2 regions of the Paraclostridium tenue genome follow, and region 2 is predicted to be linked to the other one. Evidence: a T-box and tRNA genes for the amino acid it is inferred to sense, from the RefSeq annotation. Region 2 holds a T-box; the other holds one or more tRNA genes.
What was found. The T-box of region 2 lies ahead of ABFX13_RS09085 (valine--tRNA ligase). A T-box ahead of a tRNA ligase gene usually reads a tRNA of that ligase, here a tRNA-Val.
Positions count from the first base shown of each region.

Region 1: it has a tRNA-Val gene. The T-box ahead of ABFX13_RS09085 (valine--tRNA ligase) is inferred to sense a tRNA for this amino acid. The anticodon was not compared.

Region 1 covers NZ_BAAACP010000012.1:29,192-37,177, reverse strand. The annotation lists gene ABFX13_RS10280 (hypothetical protein) at 1-195, opposite strand, end outside; gene ABFX13_RS10275 (LytR/AlgR family response regulator transcription factor) at 189-905, opposite strand; tRNA gene ABFX13_RS10270 (tRNA-Val) at 1,027-1,102, opposite strand; tRNA gene ABFX13_RS10265 (tRNA-Glu) at 1,109-1,183, opposite strand; tRNA gene ABFX13_RS10260 (tRNA-Lys) at 1,208-1,283, opposite strand; tRNA gene ABFX13_RS10255 (tRNA-Thr) at 1,293-1,367, opposite strand; tRNA gene ABFX13_RS10250 (tRNA-Asp) at 1,380-1,456, opposite strand; tRNA gene ABFX13_RS10245 (tRNA-Val) at 1,464-1,539, opposite strand; tRNA gene ABFX13_RS10240 (tRNA-Glu) at 1,547-1,621, opposite strand; tRNA gene ABFX13_RS10235 (tRNA-Lys) at 1,630-1,705, opposite strand; gene ABFX13_RS10230 (adenylosuccinate synthase) at 2,060-3,343, opposite strand; gene ABFX13_RS10225 (hypothetical protein) at 3,423-3,716, opposite strand; gene dnaB (replicative DNA helicase) at 3,912-5,240, opposite strand; gene rplI (50S ribosomal protein L9) at 5,263-5,712, opposite strand; gene ABFX13_RS10210 (DHH family phosphoesterase) at 5,712-7,712, opposite strand; gene ABFX13_RS10205 (YybS family protein) at 7,723-7,986, opposite strand, start outside.
Region 2 covers NZ_BAAACP010000010.1:16,350-24,335, reverse strand. The annotation lists gene ABFX13_RS09085 (valine--tRNA ligase) at 1-1,590, opposite strand, end outside; T-box leader at 1,661-1,889, opposite strand; gene ABFX13_RS09080 (polysaccharide deacetylase family protein) at 1,958-2,770, opposite strand; gene phoU (phosphate signaling complex protein PhoU) at 2,939-3,592, opposite strand; gene pstB (phosphate ABC transporter ATP-binding protein PstB) at 3,638-4,393, opposite strand; gene pstA (phosphate ABC transporter permease PstA) at 4,395-5,219, opposite strand; gene pstC (phosphate ABC transporter permease subunit PstC) at 5,221-6,123, opposite strand; gene ABFX13_RS09055 (phosphate ABC transporter substrate-binding protein) at 6,158-6,979, opposite strand; gene pepF (oligoendopeptidase F) at 7,239-7,986, opposite strand, start outside.

The DNA.
Region 1 (7,986 bases), on a different contig from region 2:
AAAATCATAATACTGAGTTGATCTATTAAATAGAATTATAGAATCTAAAATTCCAATTAGCAAAAATATAATATCTAAGTATTTTTTTTCATATTTCCTTTTTTCTAGAGAATCTAATATTTTTATAAAAATAAAATATTCAACAAATATTGATATTCCTATAACTAACCTTGACATTAATTCAGTTTCTAACATAATTTTTCTCCTAAGGAACTTAAAAATTTATGTTTAAAATCTTTGAATCTATGTCTACTTACCAGTACTTCTTCTTTATTATCAAGTATAGCTACATATTGTTTTATATTTTCTACATAATCTATGTTCACTAAAAAACTTTTATGACATCTATAAAAATTATAATTTTTTAACTCTTTTTCTATTTTATCCATAGTCATTTTCGTTTTATATATTTTACTTTCTGTATGTATACTCATATCTTTTCTTTGAATTTCAATATATGTTATTTCTTCTATTTTTATTTTGTAAGTTTCATTTTTATTTTCAATTAATATAAATTTATCCTTTTTATTTATAACTTCATCTATGCAACTTAAAATGTGTTTTTTTAAATTTTCATATTTTATAGGCTTTAATAAATATCTATAAGCTCTTACTTCATACCCCTCTTGTATATATTCAACAAGTGATGTTGTAAAAATTATTTCAGGTTTGTTCTTATCTATTTCTCTTATCTTTCTAGCAACATCCATTCCATTTATTTTTTCCATTTGAATATCAAGTATAAATATATCTACATTTTTGGGATAGTCATTTAATAGTTCTTCTCCGCTTTTGTAGATTCTTAAATTATACTCAGTGTTATTTTCCCCTAAGATTTTTTGAAGAAACTTTTCTATTGTTTTTTGATGTTGAATTTGATCTTCACATAAAACTATTTGTATCATATTCTCCCCTATTTTCCATATATATTTATATCCTTATTATACACAAGTTTTACCAATATTTTAAGTTAACTAAATTTCCTAACAAATAAAAAAACTCTTAGATAAAATCTAAGAGTTTTACTGGTGGGATTAACAGGGCTCGAACCTGTGACCCCCTGCTTGTAAGGCAGGTGCTCTCCCAGCTGAGCTATAATCCCAAATGCTGGTGACCCATAGGGGAATCGAACCCCTGTTACCGCCGTGAAAGGGCGGTGTCTTGACCGCTTGACCAATGGGCCTTATTTAATTTTAACATAAAAAAATGGTGATCCATCCGCGACTCGAACGCGGGACACCCTGATTAAAAGTCAGGTGCTCTACCGACTGAGCTAATGGATCATCTTTTTATGGAGCTAGTGATAGGAATCGAACCTACAACCTGCTGATTACAAGTCAGCTGCTCTACCGTTGAGCCACACTAGCATATATAAAATTTGGCGACCTGGAAGGGACTCGAACCCTCGACCTCCAGCGTGACAGGCTGGCATTCTAACCAGCTGAACTACCAGGCCGCATTATTGGTGGGATTAACAGGGCTCGAACCTGTGACCCCCTGCTTGTAAGGCAGGTGCTCTCCCAGCTGAGCTATAATCCCACATTATTGGTGACTCATAGGGGAATCGAACCCCTGTTACCGCCGTGAAAGGGCGGTGTCTTGACCGCTTGACCAATGAGCCATAAAAAATGGTGATCCATCCGCGACTCGAACGCGGGACACCCTGATTAAAAGTCAGGTGCTCTACCGACTGAGCTAATGGATCATCTTTGCTGAGATGTTGTTTCGACTTTTTTCGTTCGCCGTATCAACAAATATTATTATATTAGCTTTATTAACTTTCGTCAACACTTTTTTAAAATTTTTTTTATTTTTTTAACCAAATTATATAAATACCCTATTTTTCAATGGTTTAATCTCATTTTCTCTATGCATTTTTTGTTAAATTAATAAAAAATATTATTAGTTTTTATTTTATTTTTATTTTCAACCTAGAAATTTCTATTACTTTTTTATATATAATATAAGTAACATTTCAAAAAAATATTAAAAATTTTATATACATAAACTAATAAAAAAATAGTTAATGCTAAGCATTAACTATTTTTTATATTTTAAATTAGAATATATTCTTTCTTATTATAGTTTGAGCTCTGTTTGGTCCAACAGAAACCATATCAACACTAACTCCAACTAATTCTTCTATCTTAGCTATATATTTCTTAGCATTTTCAGGAAGTTCTTCATAAGTTTCCATACCTGTTAAATCTTCTGACCATCCTTCTAATTCTTCATATATAGGCTCACACTTAGCTAAGTCTTCTAATGAAGCTGGGAATTCTTTTAATATTTTATCTCCCATTTTGTAAGATGTACATATTTTAACTGTATCAAATCCAGTTAAAACGTCTAATAACATTAAAGATATACTAGTTAATCCGTTTACTCTAGCAGCATATCTAACTATTACAGCGTCAAACCATCCACATCTTCTAGCTCTACCAGTAGTTGTTCCAAACTCTCTTCCTTGAGTTCTTATTCTATCACCTGTTTCATCATTTAACTCTGTAACAAATGGTCCTTCTCCAACTCTAGTTGTATATGATTTAACTATACCTACAACATCTTTTATCATGTTAGGTCCAACACCTGCTCCTATAGAGAATCCTCCTGATGTTGGGTGAGATGATGTTACATATGGGTACGTACCTAAATCTAAATCTAGTAATGTACCTTGAGCTCCTTCAAATAATACTTTCTTTCCAGCTTTTATAGCATCATATACTATAACTGAAGTATCATCTACGAAAGGTCTTATTTGCTCTGCATACCCTAAGTACTCATTGTATATAGCATCAAAGTCAAAACCTTCAGCTCCATATACATTTTTAACTAATTTATTTTTATCTTCTATTTGAGCTTTTAATTTCTTAGCAAATATATCTTTATCCATTAAGTCACATATTCTTATTCCAGATCTCTCTGTTTTATCCATATAACAAGGTCCTATACCTTTTTTAGTAGTACCTATTTTGTTATCTCCTCTAGCTTCTTCAGCTAAAGCATCTAATTCTTTGTGATATGGGAATATAACATGTGCTCTATCACTTATTTTTATATTTTTAGTATTTATATTATCTGCATTAAGTTTAGCTAACTCTTCTAAAAATCCTTTTGGATCAAATACTATTCCGTTACCTATTACGTTTATAGTTTCAGGATTTAAAACCCCTGATGGTATTAGGTGTAGTGCATATTTTTTTCCATCAACAACTAATGTATGCCCTGCGTTGTTTCCACCTTGTCCTCTTACTACTACATCAGCTTGTGTAGCTAAATAGTCTATAACTTTACCTTTACCTTCGTCTCCCCATTGAGAGCCTACTATAGCAACAGTCTTCATATTAACTCACCTCTATTTTTTTATTCGAACACTTACTTTTTTATTTTACCAAACATTCGCTTTATTTTCAAAACCTTTTTTATTGACCTATTTTATTTAGTATGTATTTTTCTATTCCTACTAAATCTTTTAGGCTTTTTATTTTAATTTCATTAGACAATATACTTTCTTTAAATTCATTTAAATTATCAATTTCCTTTATTAATTTATTATCTCCTGTCATGGTGTTTGTAATGTATATTTTTAAATTTTTATTATTTTTTATTCCATAGATAACCAAAGTTTCCTTAATTTTTTCATCAATAATTCTACATATATTAATTTCACCGTTTATAAAGTCTGTATTTGGATATATATATATTATATTTATCATTTTTTCTCCCCCGTTAAAATAATTTATACTAATTAATAAGAAAGCAAGCTAAATCGCTTGCTTTTTTTATCCACATTTATCAACAATTGTACTGTGGAAAATGTGGATAACCTTTTCTAAGTATAATTGTTGATAAATTTAAAAATATCCACAAGTGATATATTTTATAAAATTATCAACATGTGGATATTCTTATTACATTTCTCTAGCTTTGTTTGCAAATTTTTGAATTTCACCTAACCATACTAATTCAACAGATCCAGTTTCACCATGTCTGTTTTTGGCTATAATAACTTCACCTATATTTTTTCTTTCTGAATCTGGATGATAATATTCATCTCTATATAAAAACATTACTATATCAGCATCTTGCTCTATAGCTCCAGATTCTCTTAAGTCGGATAACATAGGCCTGTGATCTGATCTTTGTTCTGGTGCACGTGATAATTGTGATAATGCTACTACAGGACAGTTAAGTTCTTTAGCTATTATCTTTAAAGATCTTGAGATTTTAGATATTTCTTGTTGTCTACTTTCATTATTATTATCACCCTCCATAAGTTGAAGGTAATCTATAAGTATTAAATCTAAACCTTTTTCAATCTTTAGCTTTCTACATTTTGATCTTAGTTCACTGATTTTTATACCAGGAGTATCATCTATATATATGTTAGCATTAGATAAAACTGACATAGCATCTATTATTCTAGGCCAATCATTTTCATCTAAATTACCATTTTTTATCTTTTTTAACTCTACATGAGATTGTGCAGATAGCATACGTTGAACTAATTGTTCTTTTGACATCTCTAAACTAAATACTGCTACAGATGCATTGCCCTTAAGAGCTGCATTTTGAACTAAATTTAGTGAAAATGCAGTCTTACCCATGGCAGGACGAGCTGCTATAAGTATTAAGTCTGTTCTTTGTAATCCATTAATCTTTTTGTTTAGATCTTCAAATCCACTTGTTATACCTGTTATTTCTTCTTTATTAGTATATAATCTTTCTATCATATCATAGGTATCCATAAGTACTGAATTTATAGACTGAAAATCTTCACTAGATTTTTCTTGAGATATATCAAATATTTGTTTTTCTGCTTTTTCTAAAATATCTTCTACTTTTGTAGAACTATCATATCCTAAATTTAGTATATCATTAGATACTTTTATTAGTTTTCTTAAAACTGATTTTTCTTTTACTATATCTGAATAATATTTTACATTTGAAGTTGTAGGTACTATTGTTGATAAACTAGTTATATAGCTTATTCCTCCTACATCTTCTAAATGACCTTGTTTTCTTAATTCCTCTGTAAGAGTTATTAAGTCTATAGGTTCATTTTTATTATTTAACTTCATCATGCACTCATAGATTATCTTGTGTGCTTCTTTATAAAAATCTTCCGGCTGAATAGTTTCTGTAACAGTAATTATTGCCTCTTTATCTAATAGTATAGACCCTAATATAGACTGCTCAGACTCCACACTATGTGGAGGAATTCTACCTATATCCTCCATTTATCTCACCTCTAGTGTCTTCTTATTGTTTTTCTTTTACATCTACTCTCATTTTAGTAACAACTTTTTGATGTATTTTTATTTCAACAAATCTTGATCCTAAAGTTCTTATAGGCTCATCTAACATAACTTTTCTTTTATCTACTTCGATTCCATGTTCTTTCTTTATTTGAGCAGCTATATCTTTAGAAGTTATTGAACCAAATAATCTTCCAGCATCTCCTGCTTTAGAGTATATAGTTACATTCATCTCTTCCATTTTCTTTCCTAATTCAACTGCTGCTTCATATTCTTTTTGTTCTTTTATTTTTTGAGATGTTTGTTTTTCTTTTAATTCTTTTAACTCTGTATTACCTGCTTGAACAGCTAATTTTTTAGGAAATAAAAAGTTTCTAGCATATCCATCACTAACTTCTTTTACATCTCCTTTTTTTCCTGTTCCTTTTATGTCTTTTAATAATATAACTTTCATTACTCTTCTTCCTCCTCTAGATACTGTTTTATGATATCTGATACCATCTTATAACCTTCTTCTAAGGACACATTTTCAAGTTGAGCTCCTGCTATATCAATATGGCCACCGCCACCTAGCTTTTCCATTAAAACATGTACATTGATAGATCCTAAAGACCTAGCACTTATAAAAATAGTACCACTTTTTGTTTTACCCAAAACAAATGATGCTTCTACATCTTTTATACTTAAAAGTTCATCAGCAGCTTGTGCCACAACTATGTTTATATTATTTATATCAGCATTACAGTAAGCTAAACAAATCTTATTGTCTATAACTTTAGTACTTTGTATTATTTCAGCTTTAGTTATAAAATCTTCAAGATTTGAATTAAATAATTTTTTTACTTCTATAGTATCTGCTCCTGCTTTTTTTAGATATGATGCTGCTTCAAACGTCCTAACTCCAGTCTTAAATGCAAAGTTCTTTGTATCTAAACTTATTCCTGCTAGTAATCCTTCAGCTGTTAATTTATTTATTTTTACATCCTCTTCCATATACTGAACTAATTCTGTCACCATCTCACAAGTTGATGATACATAAGTTTCATGGAATAAAAGAACAGTGTCATTTATAAATTCAACACCTCTTCTGTGATGATCTATTACAACTATCTTTTCAGATATCTTTAATAATTCAGGACATTCTGTAAAGTTTGGTCTATGTGTATCAACTACAATTACCAATGTATCCTTAGTACAGTTTTTTATAGCATCATCTTTAGATATAAAGACATTAGTATAATAGTTAGAGTTCTTAATTCTATTGACAAATTCATCTATAGAATCATTAGAAGCATTTAATACTATATTGGCATTTTTATTGCATGATTTACATATATCATAAATTCCTACTGCTGCCCCCATAGCATCCATATCTGGATATTTATGTCCCATTATATATATTTCTTTACTTTCTAATATAATCTCTCTAAGAGCATGACCTATTAATCTTGATTTAACTTTAGTTTTCTTTTCTACTGCTTTTGATTTACCACCGTAGAAAATAGATTTATCTTTTGTCTTTATTACAGCTTGATCTCCACCTCTACCTAAAGCCAAATCCAATGCTCCTTGAGCTAACTTGAAGTTTTCATTAATTGTCTTACCTTCTATTCCTATACCAATACTTATAGTTACAGGTAAGTTATTTTCTTGGTCTATTTCTCTTATTTTATCTAAAATAGAGAATTTATCAGCTTCTAATTTATCAAGTTCATTTTTACTTAATACTAAGAAATATTTATCTTTTGAAGTTTTTTCAAGAGCTCCATTACAGCTTACTTCTAAAGAAGCCAGGATTTTATCAATCTCTACATTGATTAATGGTCTTCTTTCTTCTGGTGCACTTTGTAAAACTTCATCATATCCATCTACTTGTATAGTTGCTATTACATTTTTTTCTTGGTTATATTTACTTTCTAAATCTAAATATTCTGTTTTATCAATCCAATAAAGCATCATTAAATACTTAGCTTTTTCACCTTGATCACTTTTTATCACATTATATACTATAGTGTAATCTCTATCTTTGTACTTTATATTTGTATATAATTCTTTATTTTCATTTAAAACTTTTCTTAAATCTATATTTTTAACAAGATTTTCTATATTCATACCTAAGGTATCTTCTTTTTCTGTCATTTCATAGAACCTAGTGTTATACCATGTAATACTACCATCAAATTCTAATATACATAAAGGCATTGGTAGATTTAGTATAGCTTTTTTAGTAACTTCATCAATATCTACAGCTAAATCTTGAATGTATTTATTCCATTCTCTCCTTCTTATATCTCTTATTCTCCAATTATGAAAAACAATATATATAAAAACTATAAATACAATAGATCCTATATATATGTTGTAATACATTAGTATAAGACTAAGGATTCCAATTACCACTATATATACATTTATCTCTGGCATATTAAATTTAAAGGTCGACTTATCAAACATTTCTACCCTCCTAAGTGGATTTGTAGTTTCTCACCTTTCTAAAGTCAATTGCACTATCTAGCATTCCTACAAAGCTTAAAATCATTGATCCTGATAATAAAAATACAGCCATTATTGCAAAACCTATTTTGCTTGGTGATTTTTTTCTCCATTCTTTTATAAAATATATAGATACAGATATACCTTGTAGTAAAAACAGTATACTAAATATTAATTGTAAATTTAATATTATTGCATCTGTATATAAGCCTATATTTAACATCGATAAAAACAT
Region 2 (7,986 bases):
TTTACTCATTTTTCTACCTTCAGAGTCTCTTACAAGTCCATGTATTAATACATGTTCAAATGGAGCTTCTCCCATACAGAACATTCCTGCAAATGCCATTCTTACAACCCAGAAGAATATTATATCGTATCCAGTTACAAGTACGCTTGTTGGATAATAGTAATTTAATTCTTCTGTGTTATGAGGCCATCCTAATGTTGAGAAAGGCCATAATGCAGAACTAAACCATGTATCTAGTACATCTTCATCTTGTTTAAAGTAAGTATGTCCACACTTAGGACAAGCTGTAGGCATTTCTTTAGCTACAACTACTTCACCACACTCTTGACAGTAGTAAGCTGGTATTTGATGTCCCCACCATAACTGTCTTGATATACACCAATCTCTTATATTCTCTAACCATTGTAAGTAAGTTTTATCAAACTTATCAGGTACAAATTTTAATTCTTGTTTCTTTAATATATCTATAGCAGGTTTTGCTAATTCATCCATTTTAACAAACCATTGATCTGATAATCTTGGTTCAACTACAGTTTTACATCTATAACAAGAACCTACATTATGATTATGGTCTTTTATAGCTATTAAGTATCCAGCTTCGTCTAAGTCAGCTATAAGTTGTTTTCTACACTCATATCTGTCCATACCTTCGTATTTACCAGCTAACTTATTCATAGTTCCGTCTTCGTTCATAACATTTATCTTTTCAAGATTATGTCTTTGACCTACTTCAAAGTCATTAGGGTCATGAGCTGGAGTCATCTTAACTGCACCAGTTCCGAACTCTAAATCAACATAGTCATCAGCAACTATTATAAGTTCTCTACCTACTAAAGGAAGTATTGCATGTTTACCTACTAAATGAGTATATCTTTCATCTTCAGGATTTACTGCTATACCTGTATCTCCTAGCATTGTTTCTGGTCTAGTTGTAGCTATTTCTAAAAATTCATCACTACCTGCTATTGGGTATTTTATGTGATAGAATTTTCCATCATGTTCTTCATGCTCAACTTCAGCATCAGATAATGTAGTTTTACAATCTGGACACCAGTTTATTATTCTGTTTCCTCTATATATTTGACCTTTTTCATATAGTTTCACAAAGAACTCAGTAACTGCTTCGTTACATCCTTTATCCATTGTGAATCTTTCTCTATCCCAGTCACAAGAATCTCCTAACTGTTTCATTTGGTCAACTATTTTTCTACCAAATTCATTTCTCCAGTCCATAGCTCTTTTTAAGAACTCTTCTCTTCCTAACTCGTACTTAGTTTTTCCTTCTTGTTCCTTTATTCTTTCAACAACTTTAACTTCTGTTGCTATAGATGCATGGTCTGTTCCTGGTTGCCATAAAGCTTCATAACCGTCCATTCTCTTCCATCTTATAAGTATATCTTGTAAAGTATGGTCAAGAGCATGCCCCATGTGTAATTGTCCTGTTATATTTGGTGGGGGAAGCATTATTGTAAATGGCTTTTTATTTGGGTTTGGCTTAGATTTAAATAATCCTTCTTCTACCCACTTTGAATATAATCTTGATTCAAAGTCTTTCGGATTATACGTTTTTGGTAAATTAGTATTTTCCATATAGATTCCTCCTATTATTTTTATATTTTTTGAAATTTTTCTATAAATTAAAAAAGAGCTTTTACATCCATTTAAGGACGAAAAGCTCGCGTTACCACCTTAATTTTATATAAATTTTTATTTAAAATTTATATAACACTTAATAAATTTAACGATTTTCACCGTCTAAACCTACTACTATTTCAGCCTAGAAACTCCAAAGCTACCTTCTGCAATTCATTTCTTAGAAAGTTTTTCAGCCGATGAACTTTCCTCTCTGTAAGTTGAGTTTGCATACTCCTCTTTTTCTTAGTTTTTAAATTATTTTGTTTATCTTTTAATTATATATAATCCCTATTATTATTGTCAATATTTATAAACATTATATTCAATTAGTTAAGTTTTGTTTCCAGAAATTTTTAGGATTATCTTGTTCTTCTATTGGAAGTATTGTATATCCATTTTCTTTTAATATATTTATCATACCTTGAAGCGCTTTAACACTTTGTTCTTTTTCATGCATAAGTAGAACTACTTCTTTATGTTGTCCTAAATATGTATTTACATTTTTTATTATCTCTTTATCTGTAGCTCTCCAATCTTGTGTATCTAAATTCCAATCCCATATTTTATATCCAGCTTCTACTAGTGCATCATAAGATTCTTTTGGTGCATAAGGCTTACTTCCATATGGTAATCGTATTAACTTCGATGTTTCATTTGTTATTTCTTCTAGACTATTATTGCACTTATCAAACTCAGATACCGTAGTTTTTGGTGTCTTGTATAAAACATTTATGTCATGACTTACGCTATGAAATCCTAAAGAATGTCCATCACTGTCTATTCTTTTTAATTCATTAGAATATCTATTCATATTTTTATCTATCATAAAAAAAGTAGCTTTTATATCATTTTTTTGTAATATATCAAGTATTTCATTAGTATATTTTGATGGACCATCATCAATTGTTATATATGCAACTTTTTCAGGTTTTGGTTTAGGTCCTCTTTCATTTATTTTAGTCACACTAATCATTAGCTGTGTTAATGTCATATTCTCACTATTTAGTAAAACTATTTCTTTTTCATCATAACTTTTAGAAGTTTCAATTATATTATCACATGTAATAAATATTAAAAATAAAAGCACTACTACTATAAATAAATTTAAAAAAATCGGTTTTATTCTTCTATTCATCCCCAGTTCCCCTTCATATTATTAATAAACACTATATTATTAATGATTATTGACATTTACCTTAATGTATATAGCCTTATTTTTTAATTTAATATTATATTTAAATAAATATGTTTATAGCCTTAGAAATATTAATACAAAAAAATAAAACTACTTAATCTTGTAGTTTTATCCAATCTCCACCATATTACCTTTTAAAGCATATATTATCTTTTCACATATATTTGTAGTATGATCTCCTATTCTTTCTAAATACCTACCTACAAATACTATTCTTACACCTTGATCTATATTCATTTCTTTTTCATGCATTACTTTAAGTGTGTGAACTTGCACACATTCATATAAATCATCTACTATATCATCTTTTAATGCTACTTTATAAGCAAGTTCTATATCCCTATTTTCCAAAGCTTGTTTTACACCTTGCAACATATCTATACAAACATCTTTCATCTTAGGAATATCCACTAGTTCTTTTATATACTCTTCACTTCCTATTTTTATAACTTCATCAGCTATGTTAACAGCATAGTCTCCTATACGTTCTAATTCTAAGGATATACTGCCTAAAGAATATATAAATCTTAAATCTTTAGCCATAGGTTGCTTTAATGCCATAAGCTCAATACTTCTATCTCGTATATAATCTCTTAAAATATCTATTTCATCATCTTGATTTGCTATTAATTTAGCACTTTTTATATCTTTATTTATCATACATTTCATAGAGTCTTCTATGATTTCTTCACATTTATCAATCATTTTTAATGTATAGTTAATAAGAGTACTTATATTTAACTCCAAGCTACTGTTGATCATGTTAAAACTCCTTTTTATAGATTGTTTTATATAATAAATCTGATTTTAGCCAAACCTTCCTGTTATATAATCCTCTGTACGCTTATCAGTCGGGCTTGTGAATATAGTTTTAGTTTCATTGAGTTCAATCACCTCACCAGATAAGAAAAATGCAGTTTCATCAGATACACGTGCTGCCTGTTGCATATTATGAGTTACTATTACTATAGTATATTTATCTTTTAGATCATTAATTAATTCTTCTACCTTAGACGTAGATATTGGATCTAGTGCAGATGTTGGCTCATCCATTAATATTACCTCTGGTTTCATAGCAATAGTTCTAGCTATACATATACGTTGCTGTTGACCACCAGATAAACCTAATGCTGACTTATTTAATCTATCTTTCACTTCATCCCAAATAGCAGCTCCTTTTAAACTTTCTTCAACTATTTGATCTAAAATTTCCTTATCTTTTATACCATGTACCCTTGGTCCATATGCTACATTATCATATATACTCATTGGAAATGGATTAGGTTTTTGAAAAACCATACCTACTTTAGTACGTAATTTTATAACATCATCAGATTTATATATATCTTCTCCATCGACAAATATTTCTCCTTCTATATTTACATTCTCTATTAAATCATTCATTCTGTTTAATGTTCTTAAAAATGTTGATTTACCACATCCAGAAGGACCTATTAACGCTGTAACTTTTCTTTCTTTTATTTCCATGTTTATGTTTTTTAAAGCTTGATTATTACCATAAAATAGTTCTAAGTTTTTTACATTTATTTTAATGTTCTCCATCTTAATAAATCTCCTTACTAAATTTTTTAACTATAAACTTAGCTAAAGCATTTAAGCATAATACTATTACTATTAAAACCACTCCTACACTAGCAGCTGCTTGTATATTTCCAGTTTCTTTAGCCAACAAATATGATTGAACTGTTAATGTTCTAGCACTATTAAATATTCCAGTTGGCATCTTCGCAACTGTTCCAGCAGTTAGCAATATTGCTGCTGATTCTCCAACTATACGCCCTATAGATAATATTATTCCTGATAATATTCCAGGCGCTGCACTAGGAATAATAACTTTACATATTGTTTGAAATTTAGTAGCTCCCATGGCTAAAGATGCTTCTCTATAACCTATTGGAACTGTTTTTAATGATTCTTCTGTTGTTCGTATTATTAAAGGTAAAATTATTATAGATACTGTTAATGACCCAGCAAGTATTGAATATCCCATTTTAAGAGTTATAACAAAGAATATCCCTCCAAATAATCCATATACTATAGACGGTATACCTGCTAAACTCTCTGTGGCAAATCTGACAGAGTTAACAAATTTACCTTTTTTAGCATACTCCTGTAAATATATCGAAGCTAATACCCCTATAGGAGTTGCTACTAATATAGATAAAAATACTGTATATAAAGTTGTAATTATCATAGATAATATTCCTCCGCCTTCTCCAGCAGAGTAATCACTTGTTAAATATTTAAAATTAATCCCACTAATACCTTTTATAATTATAAATCCTACTATCACTACTAACACACTTATAGTAAATATTGCTGATAATAAAATTAAAGCTTTTAATACATTTTCTTTTAATCTTCTCATATTACATGCCTTCCTTATTAGAAAGTTTATTTAATAACAAATTGAGTATTAATATAAATGCAAACAAAACTACTCCTGTTGCAAATAACATTTCTTGATGTGTTCCAAATGCATATCCCATTTCTAATGCTATATTCGTAGTTAGGGGTCTTACACTATCCATTATAGAGTTAGGTATAACAGGTGAATTACCTGCAACTAACATAACTGCCATAGTCTCTCCTAATGCTCTTCCTGTTCCCAATACAACTGCCGCTAATATTCCTGATTTTGCTGCTGGCAAAACTACCTTAAAAATAGTTTCTATCTTTGATGCACCTAAAGCTAAAGACCCTTCTCTAAATGAATTTGGTACAGCTTTTATAGCAGTTTGTGAAACAGATATAATTGTAGGCAACATCATTATAGACAGAACTATTATTACAGCCAATAAACTTTGTCCTTTTGGTAAATTAAATAAATCTTGCATTGTTGGAACTATTACTGCTAATCCAAATAAACCATACAAAACAGATGGTATACCAGCAAGTAAATCAACTCCTGAACATATTACTTTAGATACTTTTTTAGGAGCAACTTCAGCAATAAATACAGCTGTAAGGATACCTATAGGTGCTCCTATTAAAAGAGCTCCTATAGTTGAAATTATTGATGCAACTATCATTGGTAAAATTCCAAATTCATTTGCACTTGGTACCCAAGATGTTCCTGTTATAAAATCTATTAACGAATACCCTTTTGCTATAAATGGTGTAAGCCCTTTATAAAAAACAAATCCTATTATAAGTAGCAAACTTATTACTGCTAATAGTGCACTCGCCATAAATACATTCTTTGCTAATTTTTCTATAGTATATTTTGTTTTATTGTCTTTAGAACTAACCAGTTGCTCCTTAGCTAACATAAACACCTCCATTTAACTCTTAAACACTTAGAAATTATTTAACTCTTATCAATCCTTTTTCCTCCACTATCTTTTGTCCATCTTCACTTAATACATAGTCTATAAATTGCTTTCCATTTTCTGATATCGAATCTTCTTTATACACTAATAAAAATGGTCTTGCTAATTTGTATTTTCCACTCTTAGCATTTTCTGCAGTCGGATCTACACCATCTATTTGAGTAGAATTTATACTTTCATCTAAATAGCTAAATGAAGTATATCCTATTGCATTTTCATTTCCTGATACTGTAGATTTTACATTTCCATTTCCATCACTTATTTGAGCTTCTTTTGTCAATTGTGTTGAATCATATCCAACTATTTCTTGGAATGCGTCTCTAGTTCCTGAGCCATCTTCTCTTGAAACTACTACTATTGGAGCATCTTTCCCTCCAACTTCTTTCCAGTTAGTTATTTTTCCTGTATATATATTTTTTAACTGATCTATAGTAAGTGATTTTACATTATTATTTTTATGAGTTATAACTCCTATACCATCAATGGCCATCTCTGATTGTGAAATACCTGAATTCTTTTCTTCATCCTTTAAATCTCTTGATGCCATTCCTATTTCTGCCACTCCATTTATTGCATCTTTTATTCCAGCTGATGAACCTAATTGATTTACTTCTATTGACACATCTGGATTTATTGACTTAAATCCTTCTGCTTCTTTTTCTATAACTGGTCCTATTGAAGTTGATCCTGATATTGCTAATTTAGCTGAATTTGAATCTGATGCTCCACATCCAACTGCTAATAATCCTATAGTTACCGTGCTTAATAATAAAACTCCTATCCTTTTTCTTAACATAATATCTCCTCCAAATTTTTTATATTATTTATGATTGCTTATCATTTTATATCTGATATTTATTATTGTTGTTATCTACCTTATACCTTAATAATAGATATTCAATGTTAAATTCAAATTAGATATATGTTAACTGAAAGTAAATTGGGTTAAATAAAAGTAAATTATTATTAAAAGAAAGTAAAGTGTACTTTTACAATTAAAATTTAATATTTAGTGTTAAATACTAATTGTAAGAAATAAAAAAAGAGAATGTTAATTAACATTCTCTTTCTAATTCTTCTACTAATTCTTTAAATACTCCTAAAGCTTTCTCTATTGATTCTTTCTTTTCCATGTCTACGCCTGCTGCTCTTAGTTGGTTAAGAGGATATTCTGATCCTCCACTTTTTAAGAAGTTTAAGTATTTTTCAACTGCACTTTCGCCTTCATTTAATATTTTTTCACTTAAAGCACTTGCTGCTGAAAATCCTGTTGCATATTTATATACATAGAAATTAGAATAGAAATGAGGTATTCTAGCCCATTCTAATCCTATTTGCTCGTCTACAATACAAGACTTACCATAATACTTTTCATTTAATTCATAATAAATATCCGTAAATTCTTTAGCTGTTAATGGTTCTTTAGCTTCAACTCTTTCATGAGTTATTTTCTCAAATTCTGCAAACATCGTTTGTCTATATACAGTAGTTCTAAATTGTTCTAAGTAATAATTTAATAAGTATATTTTTTCATCTTTAGATGTTGAATTTTCTAGTAAATAATGCACAAGTAGTAACTCATTTAAAGTTGAGGCAACTTCTGCAACAAATATTTTATATGAAGAATATAAATATTCTTGATTAGTTCTAGAATAATAACTATGCATTGAGTGTCCTAATTCATGTATTAATGTAAATAATGAATTTAAGTCATCCTTATAACTCATTAATATATATGGAGATGAATCATAACTTCCCCATGAATACGCTCCGCCTTGTTTACCCTCATTTTCATATACATCT